3 regions of the Priestia sp. AB genome follow, and region 2 is predicted to be linked to each of the others. Evidence: riboswitches for the same ligand, from Rfam matches in the RefSeq annotation. Region 2 holds a riboswitch; each other region holds the start of a gene.
What was found. Region 2 has a riboswitch for thiamine pyrophosphate ahead of tenA (thiaminase II). Riboswitches for the same ligand answer to the same signal wherever they lie in the genome.
Positions count from the first base shown of each region.

Region 1 (6,272 bases), on a different contig from region 2:
CAATCATATCTTGATGAGATTGATCATGTCCGCCTTTAACTACCACGTGCTTTACACCTAGCTCATGAATCTGTTTTGCCGCTTCTTTTCGCTCTTCGATCGTGTGAATTTCTTTACCCGTGATGACTTCCGCCTCCGGTATGTTCGGCGTAATGACTTCACAAAGGGGCAATAATTCTTTTAGAGCCTGTACGGCTTCTCTTTGAAGAAGAGACTGGCCGCCTTTTGCAATCATAACGGGATCAACTACAACATTTTGCAGTCCGTACTGTTTGATTTTACGAGCCACTGCGTAAATAATATCAGCACTGAACAACATACCTGTCTTCACTGCATTAGGAAATAAGTCAGTGGCAATTGAATCTAACTGCGTTTCAACTGCTTCTACTTCTAAAGGATAAACTCCTTGAACGCCAACTGTATTTTGTGCGGTCACAGCTGTAATAACAGACATGCCAAAAACGTCACGCTCTTGAAATGTTTTTAAATCTGCTTGAATACCTGCTCCTCCACCGCTGTCTGATCCAGCAATGGTTAATGCTTTTGGTACTGTCATGCTTGAAACCTCCATCTCTTTCTTACCCAATATACCGATGATAAAGTGACTTTGCTTCTACTATATCGTTTGTTCCATGGACAAAGACGCGCCCATCTTGAAACATAACTAAACGGTAATCATCTACATAAAAAGAAAGCAGATACGGATTCTGTTCAATTTTATATCCTTTTTCTTTTAATCGTTCACCTAAAGACTGCAGCGGCTGCTTGGCTGATTTGCCCGGACGGATTTGTACCGTGTTTCTTCCGCATAGCACAGCTGTTTTCGTTTGATTTTCATATTGTAAAAAGGGATACGTTTGTTCACTGCCGCATGAGCGGCAAGCAGATTTGCGAAACACGTTCACATTGATGCTCGTATACTCATTTTTCCATACGTCAAACGAAACAAGTTCCCTCCTGAGCGCATTCCAGTCTCCGACTAATATTTTTAACACTTCTGTTACTTGATGAGCGACTACCATTTGGACAGCAGGACTAATAATCCCTACTGTATCACATGTTAACCCTCCAAGCGGTACAGATTCAAGCAGACAGGATAAACACGGTGTTTCACTTGGTATGATAGTATAACTAATTCCATAACTTCCTACACATGCTCCGTAAATCCAAGGAATATCATATTTCTGTGATAAATCATTCATTACAAGGCGTGTGTCAAAATTATCGGTTGCATCAATCATAACATCTACCCCCTCAACAAGCTGTTCTAAAACTTGAGGGGTACCGTCTGCTACGTGCGCTTCTACTTTTACATCGTGATTAATATCGTGAAGCCGTTTTTTAGCGGCAATTGCTTTTGGAATTCTTTTATCAGCATCTTTTTCACTATACAATTGCTGCCGCTGAAGGTTGCTCCACTCTACATAGTCCCGGTCAATGAGCGTTATTTTCTTTACCCCCGCTCGCGCAAGGGCCTCCGCGTTCCCTGTTCCAAGAGCACCTGCTCCTACAATCAGAACATGTTTTTCTTGAATTTGCTGCTGTCCGCCTTTTCCAATAGGTTGAAACAATTCTTGGCGGGAATAACGATTAATCAACCGATACTCATCCCTTCTGTTGGACTGCTTGCCGTTGCATATTGTTTCTTTTCAATACGTCCTGCTTCAAATGCTGCTCGCCCTGCCTCAATCGCTAGCTTCATAGCACGAGCCATTTTCACAGGATCTTTTGCTCCTGAAACAGCTGTATTTAATAACACACCATCTGCTCCTAGCTCCATAGCTTGAGCTGCGTCTGAAGCCGTTCCAATACCTGCATCTACAATTACTGGAACAGTTGATTGTTCAATGATAAAACGCATGTTCAACGGATTAATAATACCTTGACCTGAACCGATAGGCGAAGCTCCTGGCATAATGGCATGTACGCCTAACTCCTCTAAACGACGCGCAAGTAAAACATCATCTGATGTGTAAGGTAAAACGGTAAAGCCCTCTTTTAAAAGTTCTTCACTGGCTTTTAATGTTTCAACTGGATCAGGAAGCAGCGTTTTATCACATCCAATTACTTCTACTTTCACCATGTCACAAAGTCCAGAAGCCTTTGCTAATTTAGCAATACGTACGGCCTCTTCTGCATTTTTTGCTCCAGCAGTGTTAGGCAAAAGAGTGAAACGCTTCACATCAAGCGCTTCTAATAAATTAGGTTGATTTTGATCAAAAATATCCATTCGTCTCACAGCAAATGTTAAAATTTCTGTTTCTGACTCTTCTACCGCTTGACGCTGAGTCGTAAAGTCCGGAAATTTCCCTGTCCCTAATAATAAACGTGAATTAAATGTATATTGTCCAATTTTTAACATACTCTTCATCCTCCTCCGACAAATGAAACAACTTCTAATATATCGCCATCTTTTAAGCATGCATCGCTATGTTCTTCTTTTTGCAAAATGTTCTTGTTTAGCTCAACAATTACCACTCGTTCATGCAGGTTCTGAGCCTGCAACAAGTGCTCGACCGTTTCAATTTCATCTCCAAAAGTAACGGTCTTACCATTAATGATTAGATTCAATGAACTCCCTCCATTACTCTTGTTAGCTGAAATGATGTAAAAAATGAATGATTCGGCTTTTTCCCTAACAAAGCATCAGCCATAATTTTTCCAGTTGCAGCACTTAATAAAATACCGTTTCGGTAGTGGCCAAACGCCATGTGTAGATTCGCTATTTCAAGATGCTCTCCTAAATAAGGCCAGCCATCATTTGTTTGCGGACGAAGACCAGCCCATGCTTTTTCAAATGTGGCTTCTTTAATAGCTGGCAGAAGCGCCGAAGCTTTATTCAGCAAAAATTGAATACCTTGTGCAGAAACCGTCTTGGTAAAGTCATGCTGTAACTTAGTTGCCCCGATTACGATTCTTCCACCAGTCTTAGGCACTAAGTAAAAACCTTCATCTAAAAAAATCGTTTTAGAAAGCAGCGGCTTATGACTTCGAAGAGCAATACACTCCCCTTTTACGGGAAACACGTGACCTAAATGTTCAGAAGAAATAAAGCGTTTAGCCCATGAACCTGCTGCGATAACTACTTTTTCTCCATAAAAAGAGCCTTTGGACGTCTGTACACCTTTTACTGTTTCACTTTCCATAATAAGAGAATGAACGTCACAGTATTCGAATACATCTGCTCCGTGATACAAGGCTCCATGAGCAAGAGCTTGCGTTAACTTAGCCGGAGCTAGCTGGCCGTCTCCCGGTATTGTAATAGCTCCGTATATGTCTGGAGAGAGCCCGGGTTCTAACAAACGCGCTTCTTTTACATCGATCCATCTTACATGTTCATCCCACCGGTGGTGCTGAGCGGCTTTTTTCTTTAATACGTGTGCATCTTCTTCTGTTACAGCAACTTTTAATAAGCCTTTTTGAATGAGCTCTACGTCGATGGCCGTTTTTTCTTTTAGTTCCTTCACCAATTCAGGAAACATGCTTCTGCTCTTAATAGCAAGGTCTAAAAGAGGACCTTCTTCATCAATTTCAGCTTGAGCACCTAAAATACCAGCGGCTGCACTTGAAGCTTCACAACCAATTTGATTGCGTTCAAGAATAGCTACTGACGCTCCTTGTTTTGACAAATGATAAGCGATAGAAGAGCTGATTATACCTCCTCCGATTAACAGTACATCATAATGCTGCTTCATTTTCTCCACCTCCAGATGTCCATATATGAGAATATTGTTTAATCGCTTTGAGGGGATCTTGCGCAAGCATGACACCAGACATCACAGCTATACCGTGTGCTCCTGTTTGAAGCACCTCTTTGGCATTTACAGGTGTAATTCCTCCAATGGCAATAACCGGTATCTGCACAGCATCTACTACTTCTTTTAGTGCTGCTACCCCTCGACTTTTTAATCCTTTTTTTGAATGTGTTGAATAAATATGTCCGTATAGAATGTAGTGAGCACCATCTTTTTCAGCTTCTAAAGCCTCTTCTACAGAGTGAACTGATTTTCCGACAATAAGAGAAGGAAATGCGTCTATAACAACCGAAACGTCTAAACTATGATAGGCAAGCTGTACGCCTTTTGCTTTTAAAGCATGTGCTACATCAACTCGGTCATTCACAATAATTTTAGAGCGACAAAATGGAAAGCTTTCTAGTAAACATTGAATCTGCTTTGCCGTTTTCTCTTTTTCTCTAATATGAACGGCGCCCGCAAAAGGCGCGATAGCCGTTAAAACTTTTTGAAGCTCTTCGATTGGCTGCTTATCTGTTGTAATGACATGAAATTTAGGAATATCCACATGATCGAAACCTTTCTATTCAGAATAAAGAGAAATTTCAATCACCTCATCTTGTGTAGAGGGCTTTATTACATACAAAAAACCACTCTACAACGTAGAGTGGTTAGCATGCATCGTTATGTAAACATGATCGCCACTTCCCTACGCTGGTCCAAACCAGATCAGGTTCAAAGGGTCCGAAATACATTCGTCTCAGCTTCAAAAAGCTCCCCTAGTGATTGCTATTTATTGATTTTGTTTTCGCACTTAAAATTATAACACAACTAGATGTAAATACAATATCTCTTTATGCTCTTACGGCTCTCTTCCTTTTATAGATGTATCTTTTAAGCTTCTTTACTAAGTAAGAGGTCCGGCGCACCGCATCATTCTGCTTTTTATATGATTAGTAATCGGTATAGTCGTCAAATTCTTCCTTGTCTTTTTCCTTTTTCCGATCCCATATAAACAGCAGGAGTAACATAATAAAAGTTAGAATATAAAAACCGTAAAAAATAAATGCCGCCACAACATTTATAAATAAAAATAAAAAACCAATGATCTGACCTGCAACAGCTACAATCAACAAAATGTACTTCCAAACTTCTGCTTTTCTATCCATTCTCTACTTCTCCGTCTTTTTGTTTTTCCCTACTAGAAACGTTCTCTTTACTTAAATAAAAACGTTCCTGCCAGTAAACCGACTGTAAATAAACCAACTGTTCCAAATGCTGAAATCCCCACGTACACCAGCATTTTCCGATAAGATTTTTCTCGAATTAACTGTACGTTTTCCACACTGAACGTTGAAAAAGTGGTAAAGGCACCAAAAAACCCAATGCCAATCATTAAAAATATTGAATCATCATAAGCATGACTCGGAACCTTTCCATAATAACTACCGTAAAAAAGACCAAGCCCAAACGCACCGAGCAAGTTTACAAACAGCATTGATACTGGAAAAGGAGGGTTTGAAACTGTTTTTGTAACTTTTAACCCCAAAAGATAACGGCATATTCCTCCAGCTGCCCCGCCAAGTGCCAAGCTCACTATGCTCATTTACTTCACCTCATGTACTTTCACTAAATTTTTCCCTGCCGCTTCACCGCATAGATAGCCTGCTAAAGCAAGAAGGATTCCACCTACTAAAGAGACCATTACATAAATGGCTCCCCAAAATAAATGGTGCTGAGTGAGAGAAATGACGTCTCCTGCAAACGTTGAATACGTTGTAAAACCGCCGCATACGCCAACTCCTAGTCCAAGCTTTATCCATTCTTTTGGCTTTTTCCACACAAAAAATCCTGTTAATAGGCCTAGTATGAAGCTTCCTAATAGGTTTTCAATTACCGTTCCTATTGGATAGCCCGTATATAGTAAGGAAAGATTCAGCAAATAGCGTGCATATGTACCAGCGATAGCACCAAAGGCAATTGAGATTAAGTTTATGGCTTTCATCATATCGCTCCGTTTCATAAATTCTTCTTTAAGTGTACCATAAGGAATTTATTTCTACCTTAACATTTAACTATATGTTTATTGCACCAAAAGTCATGAAAAAATGAAAGAGAAAATCGTCGCATGAAACTTCCTTTTTACTCCTCGAATCTCCCTTAAAAATCCACTTAATCCAAATTTTAAAATCTTTCTGTATCCTTATGACAAACCGTGTATAGAAGGTATATTTCCCTCATTTTAAGTCACATTAATCGTATAAGTTTTTTTTGTTGACTTTTGCTGTGTTCTTGTTTAGTATCACAGAGTATCATTTCCTATCAGAATACTAGGGGGTTTAGAAAATGAAGAAATTTGCTGCACTTTTGTCGCTACTCTTAGCTTTCACAGTTGTGCTTGCCGCATGCGGTTCTAGCTCAAAAAATGAAGCAAACAATGGAGACAATAAATCTTCACAAGAGGATTTATATAATAAAGTGAAAAAAGATGGCGTATTAACAATTGGAACTGAAGGTACATACCCTCCGTTCACTTTT
Region 1 covers NZ_JAQMYN010000011.1:59,116-65,387, forward strand. Annotated here, with positions in the region: gene thiD (bifunctional hydroxymethylpyrimidine kinase/phosphomethylpyrimidine kinase) at 1-556, opposite strand, end outside; gene POF52_RS24480 (thiazole biosynthesis adenylyltransferase ThiF) at 579-1,598, opposite strand; gene POF52_RS24485 (thiazole synthase) at 1,595-2,362, opposite strand; gene thiS (sulfur carrier protein ThiS) at 2,368-2,571, opposite strand; gene thiO (glycine oxidase ThiO) at 2,568-3,695, opposite strand; gene POF52_RS24500 (thiamine phosphate synthase) at 3,679-4,302, opposite strand; TPP riboswitch at 4,424-4,525, opposite strand; gene POF52_RS24505 (hypothetical protein) at 4,688-4,903, opposite strand; gene crcB (fluoride efflux transporter CrcB) at 4,951-5,340, opposite strand; gene POF52_RS24515 (fluoride efflux transporter FluC) at 5,341-5,739, opposite strand; gene POF52_RS24520 (amino acid ABC transporter substrate-binding protein) at 6,081-6,272, shown strand, end outside.
Region 1: linked by a shared signal. The riboswitch ahead of POF52_RS24500 (thiamine phosphate synthase) and the one ahead of tenA (thiaminase II) in region 2 are both predicted to bind thiamine pyrophosphate.

Region 2 (6,272 bases):
TATGCAACAAGTAAGCTTAATAGAACAGCTATAATAATAATAGGCAATACGTATTTAACTAGAAAGAACCATGCGTTGAATAATTTAGGGCCTTTTGTACTTCCTGAAATAAACTCTTCATACACGGCTTCTTTTTTCATTTTAAATGTCACAAAAATCGCAATGGCTAAACTTCCCAGAGGCAGCATTAAGTTGCTCACAAAAAAGTCAGCTACGTCAAATATACTTCTGCCAAAAAGTGAGACATGTTTTAGTACACCAAACGAAAGCGCTGATGGGATACCTACCACAAACACAAGAATCCCTGATAAAGAAGCGTAGCGAGTTCGTTTTGTCTGATCGTCTTTGGTTAAAGCAGCTACGATAATTTCCAGCAGTGAGAAAGCAGACGTAAGCGTAGCAAATAGAAATAAAATTAAAAATAGTGCTAAAAAGACGGTACCAAACGGCATTTTCTCAAATACTGTTGGCAAGACCACAAACAAAAGTCCAGGTCCTTCAGTTGGCTTTAATCCAAATGAAAAAACGGCTGGAAAAATAGCCAAGCCCGCCAGCAGCGAAACAAACAAGTTCAAAAGAGCAATAGTCCCAGCTGAACGTGTCAAGCTTACTTTTTTCCCTAAATAAGAGCTATATGTCACCATGCAAGATAATCCCACGCAAAGCGAGAAAAACGACTGACCGAGCGCATAGAGAACAGATGACCCTGTAATGGCTGAAAAATCCGGTTTCAAAAAGAACTTTACTCCGTCCATTGCTCCGTCTAATGTTAAAGAACGCACCACAATAATGATAAAACAGATAAATAACAGCGGCATCATGTATTTATTAGCACGCTCTATTCCTTTTTGTACGCCTTTTGAAATAACAAATACTGTAATTAATAAAAACAGCGCCTGTGCACCTAATACTACATAAGGTTGGCTAATGACGGCATTGAACAACGAACCGTACTCTTTTCCGCTTAGCATACCGGTTACGCTCATAATCGTATATAAAATCACCCAGCCGCCAACGACGCTGTAAAAGGAAAGCAAAACGACACAGCTCAGTACTCCAAGCCTGCCAATCCATACCCAAGCGGATTTTGGAGCAATTGCCTTATAAGCACTAATCGCTTCTTTTCCCGTATGTCTTCCAATGATAAATTCTGCCAACAGAAGCGGCAATCCAATAAAAATCGTAAATAAAATAAACAACGCAAAAAATGCTCCACCGCCACTGGTTCCCGTTACGTATGGAAACTTCCATATCGCTCCTAGACCAATTGCTGCCCCAGCAGATGCTAAAATAAAACCGAGGCGTGAAGACCACTGATTTCCTTTACTCATATAATGTTACTCTCTCCTCTTCTAAACTCAAAACTCACCTGATTAGTACTGTACCATAAATGCAGAAGAAAATCATTCCCGTTTTACTTTTTTCTATAAAACGATATCTATATAGAATAGAAAAAATGAAGAAGCAGCTGCTTCTTCATTTTAAGTTTGATGTTTCTATTCAAAAATCATTCTCTGTACGATGATTCGTCTCCGCGATAGGCTTCTTGATTTGATATTTCTTCAATATGCATATGCCCTTCTCTCTCTAAACGAAGAACCGTACGCTCTGCATCTTCATAGCTCTCGCATGTCACTTGTTTATATTCCATATCATCTTTATCTGTGTAAGCAACTAAATATGTTTCCATTTTAACTCCTCCTATATAACCTATATGTAACGTATTTTGCCTTTTTCGTTTATTTCTAAACATATAGGCTCCAAACATAAAGCCTAGCATACTATAATAGCGGAACTTCAATTTAAAAAAGTTGAATTTTTCATTATGCACCGATGCAACATGGAGGTTACACTTATGACATTTATTTTATCATTCGTACCAATTGTTGTTCCTTTTGGTATTTTAATTAGCTTAATTGCTTTTACAGCTGCTTTTTTACAATCAAAAGAGCATCATAAAAAGCTCTAGCTTACAAAAGCTAGAGCTTCTTTTTAAAAACGTCTATAGCGTTTAATCAATCCCACAATAATGGCAATTGCCAATAAAACAACTGAAATGATGACAGTAATGACAATTGGCTGATTTCCACTTTGCTGCACTGCAATGGCAATATAAGCCCAAATAAAAACAAGCGGATAAACAGCGTCTCGGTTTTTTAATGTAAACATAATGCCCAGCACAGCTCCTACCAGCAGCATAATAATCGTCCATGCTAACTCGTTTAAGCCAATCAAGTGCTGTATTCCATTTGCTTGAAATACGACAAACACATTGACAATAGTCGCAACAGAAATCCATCCAAGATAAAGCGAAATCGGCAGACGCATAAACCATGTCGTCATTCGAGAATGCTGAATAGTGGAATACACAATCATTAATGTGCCTAGAATAAAGAGCATAACTAAAAGAGATAACTTATAGTAATCGTTTTGGAAAATAAAGATCCACGCACTATTTAACAAACAGTTTAGAAAAAACCAAATGCCGATACGTGCATATATTTCCTTTTGATCTTCTCTTGCAAAAAATTGGCGTATAACCCAAATGGTTAATAATAAATAAATAACGCCCCAGATAGCAAAGGCATAACCCGCTGGTGTAAACAACGTAGGAACTTGCGCAGAAGCTTCTCCCGTTGTTTTGCCTCCTATTGGAATGGCATTTGCTAAATAATTCACAAGCAGTGTAATAGCCAAGCCTACTGTATTTAATACAGCATACAAACGAAATTTCGCCATTTTGTTTTCTCCTTTCTTCTATTTATATGGGAGTGTTTCGGAGACGAAAACGGCTCTTCCCTTCATTAATACCTCTTCTTCCCTAAAAATATGCATTTTTAAACAAAAATGATTAAAAATAGCTTTAATAAATTTCCTCTTTAAGAAAGAAAAGTTGTTAGCACACAATTCCCCATAACGCTTTCTATTTTTCAGAATATATGGTAAGTTAAACGTAGATTAATAGGAAGTCCACTAGGGGTGCCACCGGCTGAGACAAGTTTTCTTGATCCCTTTGAACCTGATCTGGCTCATACCAGCGTAGGAAAGTGGCAATGTTCAGTTTTTTACTGTCCTTTGCCACTCCGTTTATAAACGGAGTGTTTTTTATTTCCTTTATGTGCTTGTTTGTGACTTCCTCATATTAAAGGAGGATTTTGATGTCATTTTCATCTCAATTAAGACAAGAAGCAAACTATATTTACGAAGCCATTTTTAACCATCCTTTTATTAAAGGAATTGCTGAAGGAAACGTGCCAAAAGAAGCGCTTATTCACTACGTTTCTCAAGATTACGAATACTTAACAGCATTTGTTCGCATTTACGGCGCTGCTTTAACAAAATGCCGCACGCGTACCGAAATGGAAGCCTTTAATGCCGGCATTTCTACGGTATTACATAGTGAAGTACACCCTCACAATAATTTTTGTGAAGTAGCAGGCGTACGTTATGAAGACCTTCACACTGAGACGCTTTCACCGACGGCCAGCCACTACATTAACCATATGACAAGTGTTGCCCATACAGGCAGCTTAGCAGAAATCATTGCAGTGCTTCTTCCATGTCCATGGACGTACGTTGAAATTGGCCAGCGCATTACAGAACAAGTAAATCCATCTCCTTCTCATCCTTTTTATGAATGGATTCAGTTTTATAATAATGAAGAAATGAATGGCACAACACAATGGTTTTGTAACAAGCTTGATGAACTCGCCGAACAAGCGACTGAAGAAGAACGTAACCGTATGAAAGATCACTTCATCAAAAGCTGTGAACTGGAGTATTTATTTTGGGAAATGGCATATACCCAAGAAAAATGGCCGCTTTCTCAGCTTTCACTTTCAAAATAACGAAAAAGCCTCCTATCAGGAGGCTCTTTTATTTCAATAGTTTTTTGATCATTTTCAAGCTTTGTTTTTCCGAAGGATAGCGGAATGACAAATCAAACTTGGTTGTTTGAGACAGCATGCTTTTAAAATGAGTGAATGTCTGAAAGCTGTCTTTTCCATGATATTGACCCGTGCCGCTTTCTCCCACTCCGCCAAACGGCAAATATGGCGTAGCGATATGCATAAGCGTATCGTTTATACAGCCTCCTCCAAATGAAAGGCGCTCCGTTATCACGTTTTGCACATCTTCACTTTCTGTAAATAAGTAAAGGGCTAACGGCTTAGCTTTTTCTTGAACTTTATGAATGACTTCGTCTAGTGTTTCATATTCAATCATAGGAAGAATAGGCCCAAAGATTTCTTCTTGCATAACATCTGATGTCCAGCTTACTTCACTTAACACCGTAGGTTCTATTGTTAGCGTGTTTTTATTGTACCCGCCTCCAACTATAGCATTTCCGTCTTTTAAAAACTCAACTAGCCGAGTAAAATGACGCTCACTGACAATACGGCCGTAGCGGTCGCTTTCAAGTGGATTACTACCGTAAAATTGAGAAATTGCTTCGCGAAGTTTCTCTACAAGCTGCGCTTTCACTTTTTTATGCACGAGCAAATAATCAGGAGCAACGCACGTTTGGCCTGCATTCATCCCTTTACCAAACATAATTCGCTTCGCTGCAAGATCTAGGTTTGCGTCTTCATGTACAATGCACGGACTTTTTCCGCCTAGCTCAAGCGTGACTGGAATAAGCTGCTTCCCTGCTTCTTGCATAATAATTTTCCCTACATTTACACTTCCCGTAAAGAAAATATAATCAAGCGGGTGTTTTAAAAGCAGGCTTGTCGTGTCTACAGCGCCTTCAATCACCGTCACAAATGCTGGGTCAAAAGCTTCAGCCAGTAATTCTTGTATAACGCGAGATACGCTAGGCGTTAATTCAGAAGGTTTTATAATCGCCGTGTTTCCAGCAGCAATCGCTCCTACTAAAGGAGACAGTGCTAATTGAAACGGATAGTTCCATGGAGCAATAATTAACGCGACTCCATACGGTTCAGGAACAATTTTCCCTTTAGAGCCCACATGTGTTAAAGCAGTTTTTACTTTTTTAGGCTTCATCCATTTTGCTAAATGCTTAAGCGTAAACCGAATCTCCTCTAGTAAAATCCCAATTTCCGACGTGTAAGCCTCTACTTCAGATTTATTTAAATCTTGTTTTAAAGCATCCATAATTCTCTGCTCGTTTTGTTTGACTGCGTCTCTTAGCTTATTCAGTGCTTGAATGCGGCTGCTGATACTCTTTGTCTTTTGCGCATAGAAATACTGCTTTTGTGTAGAAACAATATGTTCAATGACCGTTTCATCTGTGATATAGAATCGCTCGTGGTTCATTCCTTTCATCTCCCTATAAACATTCGGCTTCAACTGTAGCAAGCAAGTTTTTTAATAGCTCAACTGCCTCATTCAAAGCTAATGAATAATATCTCTGCGTTCCTTTTTGCTCAATTTGCACAAGCTTTTGATCGCGTAGAATTTTTAAATGATGAGAAATTGCCGGTCGTGATAGAGTAGACTCGTTTGCAATTTCATTAACGGTTAAAGGCTCTTTTTCGGCGAGCAGCAAAATAATATCTTGTCTTGCTAAATCACTTAGAGCCTGAAAAATAGGAATGCTGGCACGAAATAACTCGACTGCTTTTTCACTCATATAGATTCTCCTTTATTTAATTTCTTGTGTTCTGCGGACAACGGATGTAAGCCACTTTCTTGGCACGAAGCGCGGGATGAACGTAGCAAGACGAAACTGTACTCCTGGTACGATAACCGTCTGCCCTTTCATAAATTTTTTATAGCCAACTTTCGTTACTGTTTCTACATCCATTGCACCGCTTTGAAAAAGCTTGGAGTTGCTTAGCTGGGCTCGGTCGCTAAAACCCGTTTTAGTTGGACCCGGGCATAGAGCACTTACCGTTACATTGGTACCTCTTAATTCATTTTCAAGGGCCTCTGTGAAAGATAATACGTACGCTTTCGTTGCGTAATATACCGTCATAAGTGGACCTGGCATAAATGCAGCAACAGATGCAATGTTTAAAATTTTTCCACGATTTCTTTTGACCATATCCGGTAAAAATAATTTTGTTAAATGAGTTAATGCTCGAATATTTAAATCAATCATGTTTAACTCTTCATCTAAAGCTGTTTCAATAAATTTGCCGTATAGTCCAAAACCAGCATTGTTCACTAAATAATCAACGTGCATTTTTTTATTTTTAAGTTCTTCATATAATGACTGTATCTCTTCTTCTCTTGATAAATCCTTAACAACCGTTATGACTTCAATATTATAAGTAGATTTTAAATTCTCTCCAATAGCCGCTAGTTTA
Region 2 covers NZ_JAQMYN010000003.1:356,504-362,775, forward strand. Annotated here, with positions in the region: gene POF52_RS11470 (sodium-dependent transporter) at 1-1,331, opposite strand, end outside; gene POF52_RS11475 (hypothetical protein) at 1,508-1,690, opposite strand; gene POF52_RS11480 (TspO/MBR family protein) at 1,993-2,739, opposite strand; TPP riboswitch at 2,966-3,063, shown strand; gene tenA (thiaminase II) at 3,159-3,848, shown strand; gene POF52_RS11490 (aldehyde dehydrogenase) at 3,877-5,277, opposite strand; gene POF52_RS11495 (ArsR/SmtB family transcription factor) at 5,291-5,593, opposite strand; gene POF52_RS11500 (SDR family NAD(P)-dependent oxidoreductase) at 5,606-6,272, opposite strand, start outside.

Region 3 (6,272 bases), on a different contig from region 2:
GTGGTCTGTTTCCTCAGTGGCGTATCCATCTAAGAGGAAAATACAAAGGGGGATTAACATGTCTTTAGATAATCATCAATTAGCAAAGGCTGTTTTGGAGATGCTTGGGGGAGCATCCAATATTGAAGCGTATACGCATTGTATGACGCGGCTGCGTGTGACGGTAAAAGATGATTCAATTGTAAAAAAGACGGATATACGAAAACTTGAAGGCGTGCTCGGATTAGTGGAAGAAGAAACGCTTCAAATTATTATTGGTCCCGGCAAAGTGAACAAAGTAGCAGAGGAGTTTGGAAAGTTAATTGATGAATCCGGCGGTATTAATTTAGAAAATCGTGCAGCACAGCGGAAATCGGAGCTGAAAGAAAAAAATGCAACTCCGTTTAAGCTCTTGCTTCGCCGAATTGCAAGCATTTTTATTCCGCTGATACCTGCTCTTGTAGCATCTGGACTTATCACCGGAGTAACAAAAGCAGCGGTTCAAGCGAAGTGGCTTCCGGCGGATTCACAGATTGCTATTCTTTTAACGGTTATCGGAAGCGGCTTATTTGCTTATCTTGGTATTTTAGTAGGTATCAATGCTGCAAAAGAATTTGGTGGTTCACCGGCTCTAGGAGGCTTAGCGGGTATTTTAGTCATTAATCCTGCTGTAGCTGATATTAAACTTTTTGGTGAAGCCCTTTTGCCGGGACGGGGTGGCTTAATTGGCGTGTTGCTTGCAGCAATCTTTATGGCCGTAGTGGAAAAACGAGTGCGTAAATTTGTCCCTCAGTCATTGGATATCATTATTACACCAACCGTTACGGTGTTGATTACAGGAATTATTACGTATGTAGTATTCATGCCAATCGGAGGCTTGATTTCAGATGGAATCACAAAAGGTCTTTTAGGAGTTTTAGAGGTTGGAGGAGTTGTAGCAGGCTTTGTATTAGGGGCAACGTTCTTGCCGCTCGTCATTACGGGACTGCATCAAGGTCTTACGCCTGTTCATTTAGAGCTTATCAATTCAATTGGAGATGATCCGCTTCTTCCTATCCTAGCAATGGGCGGAGCTGGTCAGGTAGGTGCCGCTTTTGCTATTTATATCAAAACGAAGAAAAAACGTTTAAAGCGAGCAATTGGAGGCGCTCTTCCTTCAGGGCTGCTTGGAATCGGAGAGCCGCTTATTTTTGGAGTCACACTTCCTTTAGGGCGTCCATTCTTAACCGCTTGTCTCGGAGCTGGAATCGGCGGAGCATTTCAGGCGCACTTTCATATTGCAACTGTAGCAGTGGGGGTATCAGGTTTGCCGCTTACGTTTTTAGTTCATGCGCATCAAATTCTTCTTTATTTACTTGGATTAGTTGTTGCTTATGCAGCAGGCTTTGTTTGTACCTATTTCTTTGGATTTAACGATGAAATGGCGAGGGAGTTTGAATGATCGGTATTTCGTTTTATTTAAATGATAGTGATGCCCCCAAAAAATTAATAGAAGCGAGTGAGTGCGGCGTCACACGTGCATTCACTTCGCTTCACATTCCAGAAGAAAAAGGAGATTTGGCTGAACGGGCAAAAGAATTGCTTCATGTGGCTAGAGATTGTGGAATAAGCGTGTATGCAGACGTATCTAAGCATACGCCAGTTCATTTAGGTATTGAAGGCCTTATGTCGCTATCTTCACTTGGCGTATCTGGTATTAGACTAGACGATGGCTTTAGCACAGAAGAAACTCTTTCGCTTGCGAATAAATTTTATATTGCTGTTAATGCAAGTACGTTATCCAAACAAGAAATTGAAGCACTCTTATCTGCGGGTCTTCATCATCATCAGCTGCTTGCATGGCATAATTTTTATCCGCGGCCTGAAACAGGGCTTGAAGAAACGTTTTTTCAACAGCAGACAGATTTATTTAATGAACTCCGTATTCCAGTCTGCGCTTATATTCCTGGAGAAGGCGAAAAAAGAGGCCCTATTTATCAAGGTCTTCCTACTAGAGAAAAAGACCGTAATAGATGTCCTTTTACTTCTGCAGTAGATTTATACGGATGCGGAGTAGCAGAGGTTTATATTGAAGATCCATGCGCCGGTTCAAGTTTATTAAAGCGTTTGGTTCAATATCAAGAAAGCCGCATTATTCCGCTGCGCATTCGTTCACCTCATATAGAGGGAACGTACAGCGTGCGTCCGGATGTATCAAGAGACGTTCTGCGTTTAGTTGATACTCGATCTGTAAAACCAGTGCCGCCATTTCATACAGTAGAACGCAGAATGGGAGCAATTACAATGGACAATGATGGCTACGGACGTTACAGAGGAGAGGTTCAAATAGCTAAAACGAATTTGCCTGCAAATGCAAATGCTAATGTGAATGTGATTGGGTATGTGATAGAAGAAGATCATGAGCTGCTTTCGTTAGTGAGACCGGGGCAAAAACTTGCGCTTCTTCCTGTCTGAATGGAAAAAGATGTATTTTTAAAGAAGCCGATAGCTAACTAGTAAGCTTATAAAAGTAAAGAGCACACACTGCTTGAAAAGGTGTGTGCTTTTTATTTTACTAAAAAGGAAACTATTTTCATTGCTGAATCATGAACCTTTCTATTGAATAAAACGCTTTACTATGATAAAACTATTACAGGTAAACATATGATAATCGTTTAATTTTATAGAGATACAACGCCACTAGGGGTGCTTTCTAAGCTGAGAGAGACGAGAAGTCTTAACCCTTATAACCTGAACTAGGTAATACTAGCGTAGGAAAGAGGTATTGTAATGGATGTTTTGTATGGTATTTCCTTACGAACTCGTTATAATAATTTTTTGTATATAAACAAAAACACTTCTTTCCTGCGAAAGAAGTGTTTTTTTATGCGTAAAGGAAGGTGTCATACATGGAAGAAACAATTGATTTGCTTGTCAAACAGGTAGAGGAGCGCAAAGGAGAACTAGTCCAGTTATTAAAAACGCTTGTTTCATATAAAACGCCGGCGCCTCCTGCACGGAATTCTCATGAAGCGCAGCGCTACGTAGCGGATTTTCTTAAAAACTGCGGTTTTTCCATCGATATGTGGGATTTATATTGCAACGATCCTATTGTAGTGGGCACGTTAAAAGGGAAAAAATCAGCTGACTATCAAAGCTTAATTATTAACGGGCATATGGATGTAGCTGAGGTACAAGAAAATGAAAATTGGGAGACAAATCCGTTTGAAGCTGTGGTAAAAGACAACATGATAATCGGACGCGGAGTTGCTGATATGAAAGGCGGCTTGGCAGGAGCATTATTTGCAGTTCAGCTTCTAACAGAAGCAGGAATCGAACTGCCGGGAGACTTGATTTTTGAATCCGTTGTAGGAGAAGAAGTGGGAGAGGCAGGTACGCTGCAATGCTGTCAGAAAGGATATACAGCTGACTTTGCGCTTGTTGCCGATACGAGTGATTTACATATTCAAGGTCAAGGCGGAGTGATCACGGGATGGATTACGATAAAAAGCAGTAAAACCTATCATGACGGTACACGCCGAAGTATGATTCATGCTGGAGGAGGGCTGTTAGCTGCGAGTGCTATTGAAAAGATGGCAAAAGTGATCGGAGGGCTGCAAGAATTGGAGCGCCACTGGGCTGTTACAAAAAGCTATCCAGGATTTTTGCCGGGAACAAATACGATTAATCCAGCAGTAATCGAAGGGGGAAGGCATGCTGCGTTTATTGCAGATGAATGCAGGCTGTGGATCACCGTTCACTATTATCCCAATGAATCATACGACCAAGTATCAAAAGAAGTGGAGGAATACATTTTAGCTATTGCAAAAGCAGATCCATGGTTAAAAGATAACCTGCCAACCTTTGAATGGGGAGGCACATCAATGATTGAAGACAGAGGAGAAATCTTCCCGTCATTAGAAATTGATGAAAATCATGCTGGAGTACAGCTGCTTGCAAATACTCATGAACAAATTGAAGGGAAAAAGCCTCCAATCGATGTGTCAACTAGCGTAACAGATGGCGGTTGGCTAGCTGATGCGGGAATTCCGGCAGCTATTTACGGTCCGGGAAATTTAGCAAATGCACATGCTGTGAATGAACAATTAGATATGAATCAGCTTATTCAATATACAAAAGTGATGGTGCAGTTCATTTATACGTGGCTGCATACGCATAAGGAGTGATCATCATGAAATTTAGTGAACGATTATACGAAAAGCTGCAGCCTATTTGGCGTCAAAATCATAATCATCCCTTTGTACAGGGAATGGGAGATGGAACGCTTGAAAAGGAGAAGTTTCGCTTTTACATGATTCAAGATTACCTTTACCTAATTGATTATGCCAAATTATTTGCGATTGGAGCCATGAAAGCTACCGATCTTCAAACGATGGGGAAGTTTGCTGCACTTTTGGATTCGACATTAAACGAAGAAATGAGCCTGCACCGTGAGTATGCCAAGAAATTTGAAATCAGCGAAAAAGAATTAGAAAAAGCGCAGCCATCTCCTGCAACGCTTGCATACACACACTATATGCTGCACGTTGGTCAAAGCGGAACATTAGCTGAATTAGTGGCGGCTCTTTTGCCTTGTATGTGGAGCTACTGGGAAATAGGAAAAGAACTCAGTGAAAAGCCTGGAGCTAACAATGAGTTTTATCGTGAGTGGATTGAAATGTACAGCTCAAAAGAATTTGGAGAACTAGCGACATGGTGTATCAACTTATTCGACTCACTTACTGAAGAAAAATCAGAAGCGGAATTAGAAAAGCTCGAAGAAATTTTCTTAAATACAACGCGTTTTGAGTATATGTTCTGGGATATGGCTTATAACGAAGTGATGTGGCCAATTCATGAATAAATCTGTGTTATCTTTTCAAAACGTCAGTTTTACGTACAAAAACGGTGATCAACCGATTTTAACATCATTAAATTTAGATGTGAAAGAAGGCGAGTTTGTCAGTATCGTTGGAGCGAGCGGTTCTGGAAAAAGTACGTTGTTTCGTCTCATTACAGGTCTTGAACAGCAGAGTGAAGGCGATATCGTGATTAACGGACACTCTTACGAAAAACGGCTTGGAAAAGTAGGCTACATGCCGCAGCAAGATTTGCTTCTTCCGTGGCGCACGATTTTAGACAATGCAGCGCTGCCGCTTGAGCTTCACAATGTGTCAAAAGCAAGTGCTCATAGACAAGTATCTCAGCTGCTCGAAGAGTTTGGTTTAAAAGGGTATGAAAACCGTTTTCCAAGTGATTTATCTGGAGGGATGAAGCAGCGTGTTTCTTTTCTGCGAACGGTATTAAGCGGTTCTAACGTGCTGCTTTTAGATGAGCCTTTTAGTGCGCTTGATGCCATTACGCGTTTGTCGATGCAAGAATGGCTGCTTGAACAATGGCAAAAGCGTAAGCACACCATCTTATTTATCACTCATGACGTAAACGAAGCACTTTTTTTATCAGATCGTATTTTTATCTTTTCAGACAAGCCGGTAAGTCATCTTGAAGAGATTCAAGTGCCTCTTAGCAGACCTCGAACGCAAAAAGATTTGAATCAACAGCGTGTGCTTGACGTAAAAGATTATTTAATTGAACAGCTTAGATCGAAGGTGAACACATGAAAAAGTACGGAGCTTCAGTGATATTAGTAGTCATTTTACTGGCTGCTTGGGAAATTGGAGCACGCATTGTAAACTATCCGTTTATTTTACCAACGCCCACCGGTATTTTAACGAAGCTTTGGGATTTGCGAATGGATTTATTGTTTAAGCATTTACCAGCTACGTTATCTATTGTCGTAATTGGGCTGGTTATATCCGTTGTGCTAGGGGTTCTGCTGGCCGTGTGGATGAATTGGAGCACGCTTATTGAGCGTGCTTTCTATCCGCTTATTATTGCGTCACAAATGATTCCGACCATTGCCATTGCTCCTGTATTTGTTCTCTGGTTTGGCTACTCCATTTGGAGCAAAGTGATTGTGACCGTATTAATTACATTTTTCCCCATTACCGTTAGCACGTTTGACGGGCTTCGTTCCACAAACAAAGAGTTAAAAGAACTCATGTTAACGATGGGAGCAACAAAAAAAGATATTTTCTTTAAGTTGAACATTCCTTCTGCACTGCCTCATTTTTATTCAGGGCTCAAAGTAGCGGTTACCTTTAGTATAATAGGTGCTGCCATTGGCGAATGGTTAGGTGCACAAGCAGGCTTAGGATATTTCAGTCGTCGCATGATGACACAGTTTGATGCAGCTGGTGTATTTGCACCAATTGTAATTTTATCCGCGCTTGGTATTTTATTCTTTATTATTG
Region 3 covers NZ_JAQMYN010000005.1:275,094-281,365, forward strand. Annotated here, with positions in the region: gene POF52_RS17455 (PTS transporter subunit EIIC) at 59-1,420, shown strand; gene POF52_RS17460 (MupG family TIM beta-alpha barrel fold protein) at 1,417-2,433, shown strand; TPP riboswitch at 2,651-2,753, shown strand; gene POF52_RS17465 (acetylornithine deacetylase) at 2,868-4,145, shown strand; gene tenA (thiaminase II) at 4,151-4,822, shown strand; gene POF52_RS17475 (ABC transporter ATP-binding protein) at 4,815-5,579, shown strand; gene POF52_RS17480 (ABC transporter permease) at 5,576-6,272, shown strand, end outside.
Region 3: linked by a shared signal. The riboswitch ahead of POF52_RS17465 (acetylornithine deacetylase) and the one ahead of tenA (thiaminase II) in region 2 are both predicted to bind thiamine pyrophosphate.